4 regions of the Candidatus Pantoea rara genome follow, and region 4 is predicted to be linked to each of the others. Evidence: predicted binding sites of a transcription regulator. Region 4 holds the regulator's gene; each other region holds the start of a gene.

Region 1 (2,203 bases), 1.4 Mb from region 4:
GTGAGGATCAGCCCCACCAGTTTTTCGGTGCCGCGTTCACGCTGCAGTTCCAGCACTTCCCGACCAATGAAGTCGCGGTCAGCGGGTTCCCAGCAGACCGTCCAGCCCATATTGGCGGCCAGCGGTGAAACGCCTTCGTCCATCTCCTGACCATAAAGATTCATTCCGGCTTCCAGACGCAGCGTGTCGCGTGCGCCCAGTCCGGCAGGTTTGACGCCAGCGGCCAGCAGACGCTGCCAGAAATCGGCCGCCTCATCTGCAGGCATCGCAATTTCATATCCCGCTTCGCCGGTGTAGCCGGTGGTCGCGATAAACAGGTCACCTGACTGCACACCAAAAAACGGCTTCATGCCAGCAACAGCCTGACGCTGCTCCTCACTGAACAGCGTCTGCGCTTTCTGCTGCGCCTGCGGGCCCTGCACAGCAATCAGCGCCAGGTCATCACGTTCCGTCAGCGTAATGCCATAGCCCTGCGCATGTTGCGTAATCCAGGCGAGATCGTTTTCACGGGTCGCGGAGTTCACCACCAGCCGGAAGAATTCCTCGCTCATAAAGTAAACAATCAAATCGTCAATGACGCCACCCGAAGCATTCAGCATTCCGGTATAGAGCGCTTTGCCTGGCTGCGTCAGTTTTGCCACATCATTTGCCAGCAGGTAGCGCAGGAATTCGCGGGTACGCGGGCCTGTCAGATCGACAATGGTCATGTGAGAAACATCAAACATCCCGGCGTCAGTGCGCACCACATGGTGTTCATCCATCTGGGAGCCATAGTGCAGCGGCATCATCCAGCCATGAAAATCCACCATACGGGCACCGCAGGCCTGATGCTGTTCAAACAGAGGTGTTTGCTGAGTCATAACCATCCTGTGCAGAAGCGAGTGAGGGCAAAAGTGCGTCGGAATTTGTGCCGACGCAAACGTTCTCTTATGGCTGACGTTACCACCGAATTTGACGTTTAACCATAAGCAAACCGGGGTCGAAAGCAGATACACAGCCTAACCAGGAACAGGAAATGACAGGATAAAAAACTGCAATTTTGTGATTAATCGCGCAATAAATGCAGGGCTTTTAAATATACACAGCAAATTTATGCGGGATGGCGTTCAGGATGTTAAAAAAAACCCTTTGCGCGCAGAGAGATGGATGAGAAAAAGTAATGCGAATTCGCTCGCAAAATTAGAATAAATCAAACGAAGACCTCTGCTGGTGCAGCGTTGCCTTTTGGTGGTGCAGAGGGATTCAGGCATAAAAAAAGCCAGCAGACGCTGGCTTATAAGAAGGCGTGGATTTAGCGTAACCAGGCGGGCAAATCATTCAGGCCCATCGCCTGCTTCAGCATTAGAGGTTTTACTCCTGGCAGCCGATCAGCCAGCTTCAGACCGACGTCACGCAGCAGTTTTTTCGCCGGATTATTGCCTGCGAACATCTCCCGGAAGCCCTGCATTCCTGCCAGCATCATTGCGGCGCTGTGTTTACGGCTGCGCTCGTAGCGACGCAGATAGAGGTGCTGACCAATATCTTTGCCCTCCTGATGCAGACGGCGAATCTCACCAATCAGCTCGGCAGCATCCATAAAGCCAAGGTTAACGCCCTGGCCCGCCAGCGGATGAATGGTATGAGCTGCATCGCCCACCAGCGCCAGACGGTGTGCCGCAAAGTTGCGGGCATAGCGCGCCACCAGCGGAAACGACTTGCGCTCGCTTTCCAGCTGGCACAGGCCGAGTCGCATATCAAACGCGACAGAGAGCTGCTGATTGAACAACGCTTCCGGCATGGTCTCCAGACGGCTCGCTTCCTGCGGCGAGAGCGACCAGACGATGGAGCTTATATGCGGATCCTGCATTGGCAGGAAAGCCAGAATACCATCGCCGTGGAACACCTGTCGCGCCACCGCGTCGTGCGGTCTTTCAGTGCGGACGTTAGCGACTAACGCATGGTGATCGTAGTCCCAGAAGGTGAGCGGGATATCGGCTTTGTTGCGCAGCCAGGAGTTAGCGCCATCAGCGGCAATCATTAATCGCGCACTTAACATGCTGCCATCTTCCAGGGTAACAAAGGCTTCATTATCACCAAACGCCACCTGCTGTAACTGCGAGGGTGCCATTATCGTCACGTCGCTGCAGGCGCTGGCACGCTGCCAGAGTGCATTGTGGATCACCGGGTTTTCGATGATATGGCCAAGATGTGACAAGCCCTGATG
Region 2 (2,203 bases), 1.5 Mb from region 4:
CTGACGCTTCAGTAATATTCTCTTCTATATAGAAGGCAGCATCCTGATGGCTGTTTTCACCGTAACGCATATCCTGCTTCTTAATGAAGTTCAGATTCAGGGTACGCGGGAAGCGGCCGGCGGGCTGATTGCGTTCACCGTGATAGGCAGGCACCAGGGTACCGAAGTAGTTAGCGATCATACTGTCATAGGCGGCAGTATGTTCGAAGGCTTTGATTGCCAGATCGAAACGGGTCTCAAGCGTCAGTGCGTTCTCATGAGCATCCATTTCAGCAATGATGGCATCGTAGTCGCCGCTGCTGACCACAATAGCGACATCTTTATGGTTCTTGGCAGCAGAGCGCACCATGGTCGGGCCACCGATGTCGATGTTTTCTACTGCATCTTCCAGTGAACATCCTTCACGGGCGACAGTCTGTGCAAAGGGATAAAGGTTAACGACCACCATGTCGATTGGGCTGATGTCATGCTGCGCCATGATGGCATCATCCTGGCCACGACGACCTAAAATGCCGCCATGTACTTTCGGATGCAGAGTTTTGACGCGTCCATCCATCATTTCCGGGAAACCGGTGTAGTCAGAGACTTCTGTGACAGCCAGACCCGCATCCGCCAGAAGGCGAGCTGTTCCACCTGTGGAGAGCAGTTCGACACCGCGACTTGAGAGCGCCTGAGCAAATTCGAGGATACCGGCTTTGTCAGAGACACTGAGCAATGCGCGGCGTACAGGACGAGGTTGTTGCATGGTGGTTTATCCCTTGGCTTTGTTTCGCGTATATAAGAGCGTTACGTCAGGCTTTACAGCGGTTTTCTCTTCTATATAAGAAGAAAAGATCAAAAACCTCAGGTAACGCCCCGAAAAGGGGAGTCCGGAATATTGCCCGGCATTGTAGCGAAAACGTTTGCGTGATGCTCGCCTAAATTCATTTAGCCCGCAGAGTGTGGATAACATTGTGTGTAACTGCGTATAACACCGGCTTTTGCTGTGGAATGCAGCGAACGCTCTCTTTTATGCAATTTATGGGTTGCGACTCTCCGACAACTCCCTATAATGCGCATCCATCAACACGGAACACCGGCAACGGGAAACGGGCTGAGAGGCACAGGAGACTGCGCCGCCGGAGAAAAACTTCTGAAATAGAGGTTGACTCTGCAGGAGGAAGGCGTAATATACGCCACCTCGCGACAGGACGCTAACGCACTGTTCGCACTGCTCTTTAACAATTTATCAGACAATCTGTGTGGGCACTCGCAGGATTGATATCAGCGTCTCCGGACGTAAAAAATATCAAGCCTCACGAGTGAACACATAATGAAATTCATTATGACGTTTTACAGATGAGCACCGCTTAACTTGTTTAAGCAAATCAAACTTAAATTGAAGAGTTTGATCATGGCTCAGATTGAACGCTGGCGGCAGGCCTAACACATGCAAGTCGGACGGTAGCACAGAGGAGCTTGCTCCTTGGGTGACGAGTGGCGGACGGGTGAGTAATGTCTGGGGATCTGCCCGATAGAGGGGGATAACCACTGGAAACGGTGGCTAATACCGCATAACGTCGCAAGACCAAAGAGGGGGACCTTCGGGCCTCTCACTATCGGATGAACCCAGATGGGATTAGCTAGTAGGCGGGGTAATGGCCCACCTAGGCGACGATCCCTAGCTGGTCTGAGAGGATGACCAGCCACACTGGAACTGAGACACGGTCCAGACTCCTACGGGAGGCAGCAGTGGGGAATATTGCACAATGGGCGCAAGCCTGATGCAGCCATGCCGCGTGTATGAAGAAGGCCTTCGGGTTGTAAAGTACTTTCAGCGGGGAGGAAGGCGATGCGGTTAATAACCGCGTCGATTGACGTTACCCGCAGAAGAAGCACCGGCTAACTCCGTGCCAGCAGCCGCGGTAATACGGAGGGTGCAAGCGTTAATCGGAATTACTGGGCGTAAAGCGCACGCAGGCGGTCTGTTAAGTCAGATGTGAAATCCCCGGGCTTAACCTGGGAACTGCATTTGAAACTGGCAGGCTTGAGTCTTGTAGAGGGGGGTAGAATTCCAGGTGTAGCGGTGAAATGCGTAGAGATCTGGAGGAATACCGGTGGCGAAGGCGGCCCCCTGGACAAAGACTGACGCTCAGGTGCGAAAGCGTGGGGAGCAAACAGGATTAGATACCCTGGTAGTCCACGCCGTAAACGATGTCGACTT
Region 3 (2,203 bases), 420 kb from region 4:
TCGTCCAGGACGATTACTAATCTCAGGTGACGTGATTTTTAATGGTGGGGTGGGACGTACTGATTTCCCACAGGGCGATCATCAGCAGTTAATGGATGCTATCCGGACGAAATTACTGCCGCTGGGCGATGATGTGACGTTTCTTCCTGGTCACGGCCCGATCTCAACGCTGGGACAGGAACGCATCAGTAACCCTTTCCTGCAATAAACAGTCAGCAATTTTCTGCAATAAAAAATGGGCCCTCAGGCCCATTTTTGTTTTATCGTCTGCGTCACAGCACGGCGACAATCGCTTCGCACAGCGCCGACATATTGTCTGGCGTCATGCCTGCCACATTCACGCGGCCTGAGTTGACGGCATAGACGCCGAACTCTTCACGCAGGCGAATCACCTGGTCTTTGGTTAAGCCACTAAACGAGAACATGCCGTTCTGCTTAATAATAAAGCTGAAGTCACGCTGTGCGCCTTTCTCTGCCAGGGTGTTCACAAACAGCTGACGCATGCGCTGAATGCGCTGACGCATGTCCGACAACTCCTGCTCCCAGATCGTACGTAGCGTCTCGTTGCCCAGAATGGTGGCGACGATGGCCGCACCATGGGCAGGCGGATTGGAGTAGTTCGCGCGAATGGTGTACTTCACCTGGCTGAACGCGGTATCTGCCACGCTGGCTTCCGCCGCCACCACGGTGATTGCACCCACACGCTCGTTATACAGACCAAAGTTCTTGGAGTAAGAGCTGGCGACGATCAGTTCCTGATGCGAGGCGGCAAAAATGCGCAGGCCTTCTGCATCTTCCTCCAGACCGCGTGCAAAGCCCTGGTAGGCGAAGTCAAACAACGGCAGCCAGCCATTGGCCTGTGACAACTGCGCCAGCTGTTGCCACTGCTCAGCGGTTGGGTCGATACCGGTCGGGTTATGGCAGCAGCCATGGAACAGCACCACGTCACCAGGCTGAACCTGCTGCAGTGACGCCAGCATCCCTTCAAAATCGAGCGTATGGTTTGCCGCGTCATAATAGTGGTATTCACAGACTTCAAGACCGGCAGCATTGAACACGTTGTTGTGATTCGGCCAGCTCGGATTGCTGATCCAGACCCGCTTGACAGAGGTTTGTGTGGCGAGGAAATCTGCTGCTACACGTAACGCGCCGGTGCCACCAGGCGTCTGAGCGGTACGGGCGCGGCCTGCCGTGATCAGCGGGCTTTGATTGCCGAACAGCAGCGCCTGTGTGCAACGGGCGAAATCCGCCAGACCATCAATGCTGAGATAGTTTTTCGTGGTTTCGTTTTCCAGCAGGTATTGCTCAGCTTTTTTAACACTGGTCAGTACCGGGGTCTTGCCGGTTTCGTCTTTATAGACGCCGATACCCAGATTGATTTTTTCAGGGCGGTCATCAGCACGAAACAGATCGGCCAGCCCAAGAATAGGATCGGCGGGTGCAGCAGAGATCGATTCAAACATGTGTCAGGTCCATTAGCGTGAACTTAAGCGGAAAGAGCTGTCAGGTTAACGTCCGGCCAGGGAAATGCCAACCGTTTGCGAGACAAATTCATACATTTTGCGGTGGTGATTGCGAGACGAAGGATTGCAGAGGTTAAAGCGGGGTAACAGGGCGGGAAGAAACGCAGTTAATGGGAATAACAGCCATAAAAAAACGGGGCCGAGGCCCCGTTTTTCAACATGTTTTAAGCGGAATCAGAACTGGTAAGTCAGGCCAACACCAACCACGTCGTCTGTGTTCAGAGCCAGTGGGTTGTTGTCATCCAGCTGGTTGATTTTGTAATCAACATAGGTAGACATGTTTTTGTTGAAGTAGTAAGTCGCGCCAACGTCGATGTATTTGTACAGGTCAGCATCGCCGATACCTTCGATATCTTTGCCTTTCTGCTGCACGTATGCAACGGATGGACGCAGACCGAAGTCAAACTGGTACTGAGCAACTAACTCAATAGTCTGGCTCTTGTTTGCATAAGCAGTCGCTGTGTTGGTAGTGTTAGCTACAGGGATGCCGATAACGGTAGAGTTACGGCCTTCACCGTACAGCGCTGCCAGGTAAACGTTGTTCGCATCATATTTCAGCGCGGTTGCCCAGTTCTCAGCACGTTTGCCCTCACCGACTACGTTACCATTAACAGCAACACCCGCTGACTGCAGATCAGTACGATCGCTGTTGCTGTACGCACCAACGATGCCTACACCAA
Region 4 (2,203 bases):
GTCATGAGCGTCTGCTGAAAACGGCTGAGGTCACCGCCAGCGAGCCTGGTACAATTAAGATGAGCAAATCTCACCGTCAGCGCTACCAGAAGGCGCGCGAAACGGCGATGACCAAGCTGATGGGTCAGTTGGGTAAACCGTATCAGTGGGGTGGCACGTCACCGCATACCGGTTTCGATTGCAGTGGTCTGGTCTGGTACGCCTATAAAGATCTGGTCAAGTTTAAGATCCCCCGTACCGCTAACGAGATGTATCACCTGCGTGACGCTGCGCCAATCAAGCGTGAGTCGCTGGAGAAAGGTGATCTGGTCTTCTTCCGTATTAATGGGCGCGGTACTGCGGATCATGTTGGCGTTTACCTGGGCGATGGCAAATTTATCCAGTCGCCACGTACCGGCAAAGATATTCAGATCAGCGCATTAGGTGAAGATTACTGGCAGCGCCACTACATCGGCGCTCGTCGGGTGATGACGCCAAAAACCATACGCTGAGCAGCATTACAGGCAGAAAAAAGCCGGGATATTCCCGGCTTTTTTATTAGTGCAGAATGGCGGTAAAACTAAAGGCCACAATCATCAGCAGACAGCCCACGGTGGTCATTAACGCCAGTTTAAGATCGGTACTCATTGCTTGCTCCTTAGTCACACAATGTGTAGGGATATGGCATTTTCCCACACAGCCCGGTAAAAATCTCGTTTTATCCGTCCAGCCTTGTTAGAATCCCGCCTTTGTTGCGCAACGCGCGCAACTCTGATTCCGTTTGCGCATCTTTTACAGCGTTTATTCATCGCCCCAGGCCAGTTTACGAGCCGGAAAGCTGCATTTTTGCGTAAAAAACCCCTGAGCAGACGCAAACGTTTAACACTACGCTTATCATAGAGTTAGATAAGCACTGGAGTCCGATTTTCATGGCAACAATTAAAGATGTGGCGAAACGCGCCGGCGTCTCAACGACCACCGTTTCGCACGTCATCAATAAAACCCGCTTTGTCGCTGAAGAAACGCGTAACGCGGTCTGGCAGGCGATCAAAGAACTGCACTACTCGCCGAGCGCCGTTGCACGCAGCCTGAAAGTGAACCATACCAGGACGCTGGGCCTGCTTGCCACCTCCAGCGAAGCGCCCTATTTCGCTGAAATTATTGAAGCGGTTGAAAATCACTGTTTTGACAAAGGCTATACGTTGATTCTGGGTAATGCGCATAACGATCTGCAAAAACAGCGCGCCTACCTCAGCATGATGGCGCAGAAACGCGTCGATGGTCTGCTGGTGATGTGCTCTGAATATCCGGATGATCTGCTGCAGATGCTGGAAGAGAACCGCAATATTCCGATGGTGGTGATGGACTGGGGCGAGTCGCGCGCCGACTTCACCGACACGGTACTCGATAATGCTTTTCAGGGCGGCTATCTGGCGGGACGCTATCTGATTGAACGTGGACACCGGGATATTGGTGCTATTCCCGGTCAGATGGAGCGTAACACCGGAGGTGGACGTCATGCCGGTTTCCTGAAGGCACTGGAAGAAGCGGGTATTCTGCCGCGCGCCGAGTGGATTGTGCAGGGTGATTTTGAGCCGGAGTCGGGCTATCAGGCGATGCAGCAGATCCTGTCACAGAAACAGCGTCCGACGGCGGTGTTCTGCGGTGGTGACATCATGGCGATGGGCGCGATTTGCGCTGCCGACGAGATGGGTTTGCGTGTGCCTCAGGATATTTCGGTAATCGGCTACGACAATGTGCGCAACGCCCGCTACTTCGCGCCGGCTCTGACCACCGTGCATCAGCCTAAAGCCCAGCTGGGTGAGAAAGCGCTGGATATGCTGCTGGACCGCATCACCAGTAAGCGTGAAGTGTCACAAACGATTGAAGTCCACCCTACGCTGATAGAGCGCCGTTCCGTGGCCGATGGTCCGTTCCGTGACTATCGCCGTTAATCCTCGCTTAACCACTCCTGATTAAGCGTTTGCGCATCACCCAGATAGCTGAGTAGCCAGCCTGTCGCCGGTGATGCGCGATCCTCGGCCCAGCTAACACAGCAGGGGCTGTCCGGAAACGCCACCGGCAAGGTCAGTTCAACCAGATCGCCGCAGTCGAGCAGTGGCCTTGCAAGATGTCCCGGCACCATCGCCACACACAATCCCGCCTGCACGCACTCCAGCCCGGTTTGCCATTCCGGCACCACCAGTCTGCGCTGATTATCTAA

What was found. The regulator PurR, encoded in region 4, represses purine synthesis genes. The targets are predictions, from matches to a motif close to CANGCAAACGTTTGCNTG.
Region 1: gcvT (glycine cleavage system aminomethyltransferase GcvT) is a predicted target of PurR. The motif match lies at 913-930, and genes of this name have one in related genera.
Region 2: purH (bifunctional phosphoribosylaminoimidazolecarboxamide formyltransferase/IMP cyclohydrolase) is a predicted target of PurR. The motif match lies at 892-909, and genes of this name have one in related genera.
Region 3: ACR8BF_RS12595 (amino acid aminotransferase) is a predicted target of PurR. The motif match lies at 1,528-1,545, and genes of this name have one in related genera.

Annotation. Positions count from the first base shown of each region.
Region 1 covers NZ_CP194942.1:788,940-791,142, reverse strand. Annotated here, with positions in the region: gene gcvT (glycine cleavage system aminomethyltransferase GcvT) at 1-860, opposite strand, end outside; gene ubiI (FAD-dependent 2-octaprenylphenol hydroxylase) at 1,292-2,203, opposite strand, start outside.
Region 2 covers NZ_CP194942.1:3,736,812-3,739,014, reverse strand. Annotated here, with positions in the region: gene purH (bifunctional phosphoribosylaminoimidazolecarboxamide formyltransferase/IMP cyclohydrolase) at 1-745, opposite strand, end outside; rRNA gene ACR8BF_RS17625 (16S ribosomal RNA) at 1,376-2,203, shown strand, end outside.
Region 3 covers NZ_CP194942.1:2,637,964-2,640,166, reverse strand. Annotated here, with positions in the region: gene ACR8BF_RS12600 (MBL fold metallo-hydrolase) at 1-208, shown strand, start outside; gene ACR8BF_RS12595 (amino acid aminotransferase) at 273-1,463, opposite strand; gene ompF (porin OmpF) at 1,698-2,203, opposite strand, start outside.
Region 4 covers NZ_CP194942.1:2,215,893-2,218,095, forward strand. Annotated here, with positions in the region: gene ACR8BF_RS10440 (C40 family peptidase) at 1-491, shown strand, start outside; gene ACR8BF_RS10445 (YnhF family membrane protein) at 538-627, opposite strand; gene purR (HTH-type transcriptional repressor PurR) at 909-1,934, shown strand; gene punR (DNA-binding transcriptional activator PunR) at 1,931-2,203, opposite strand, start outside.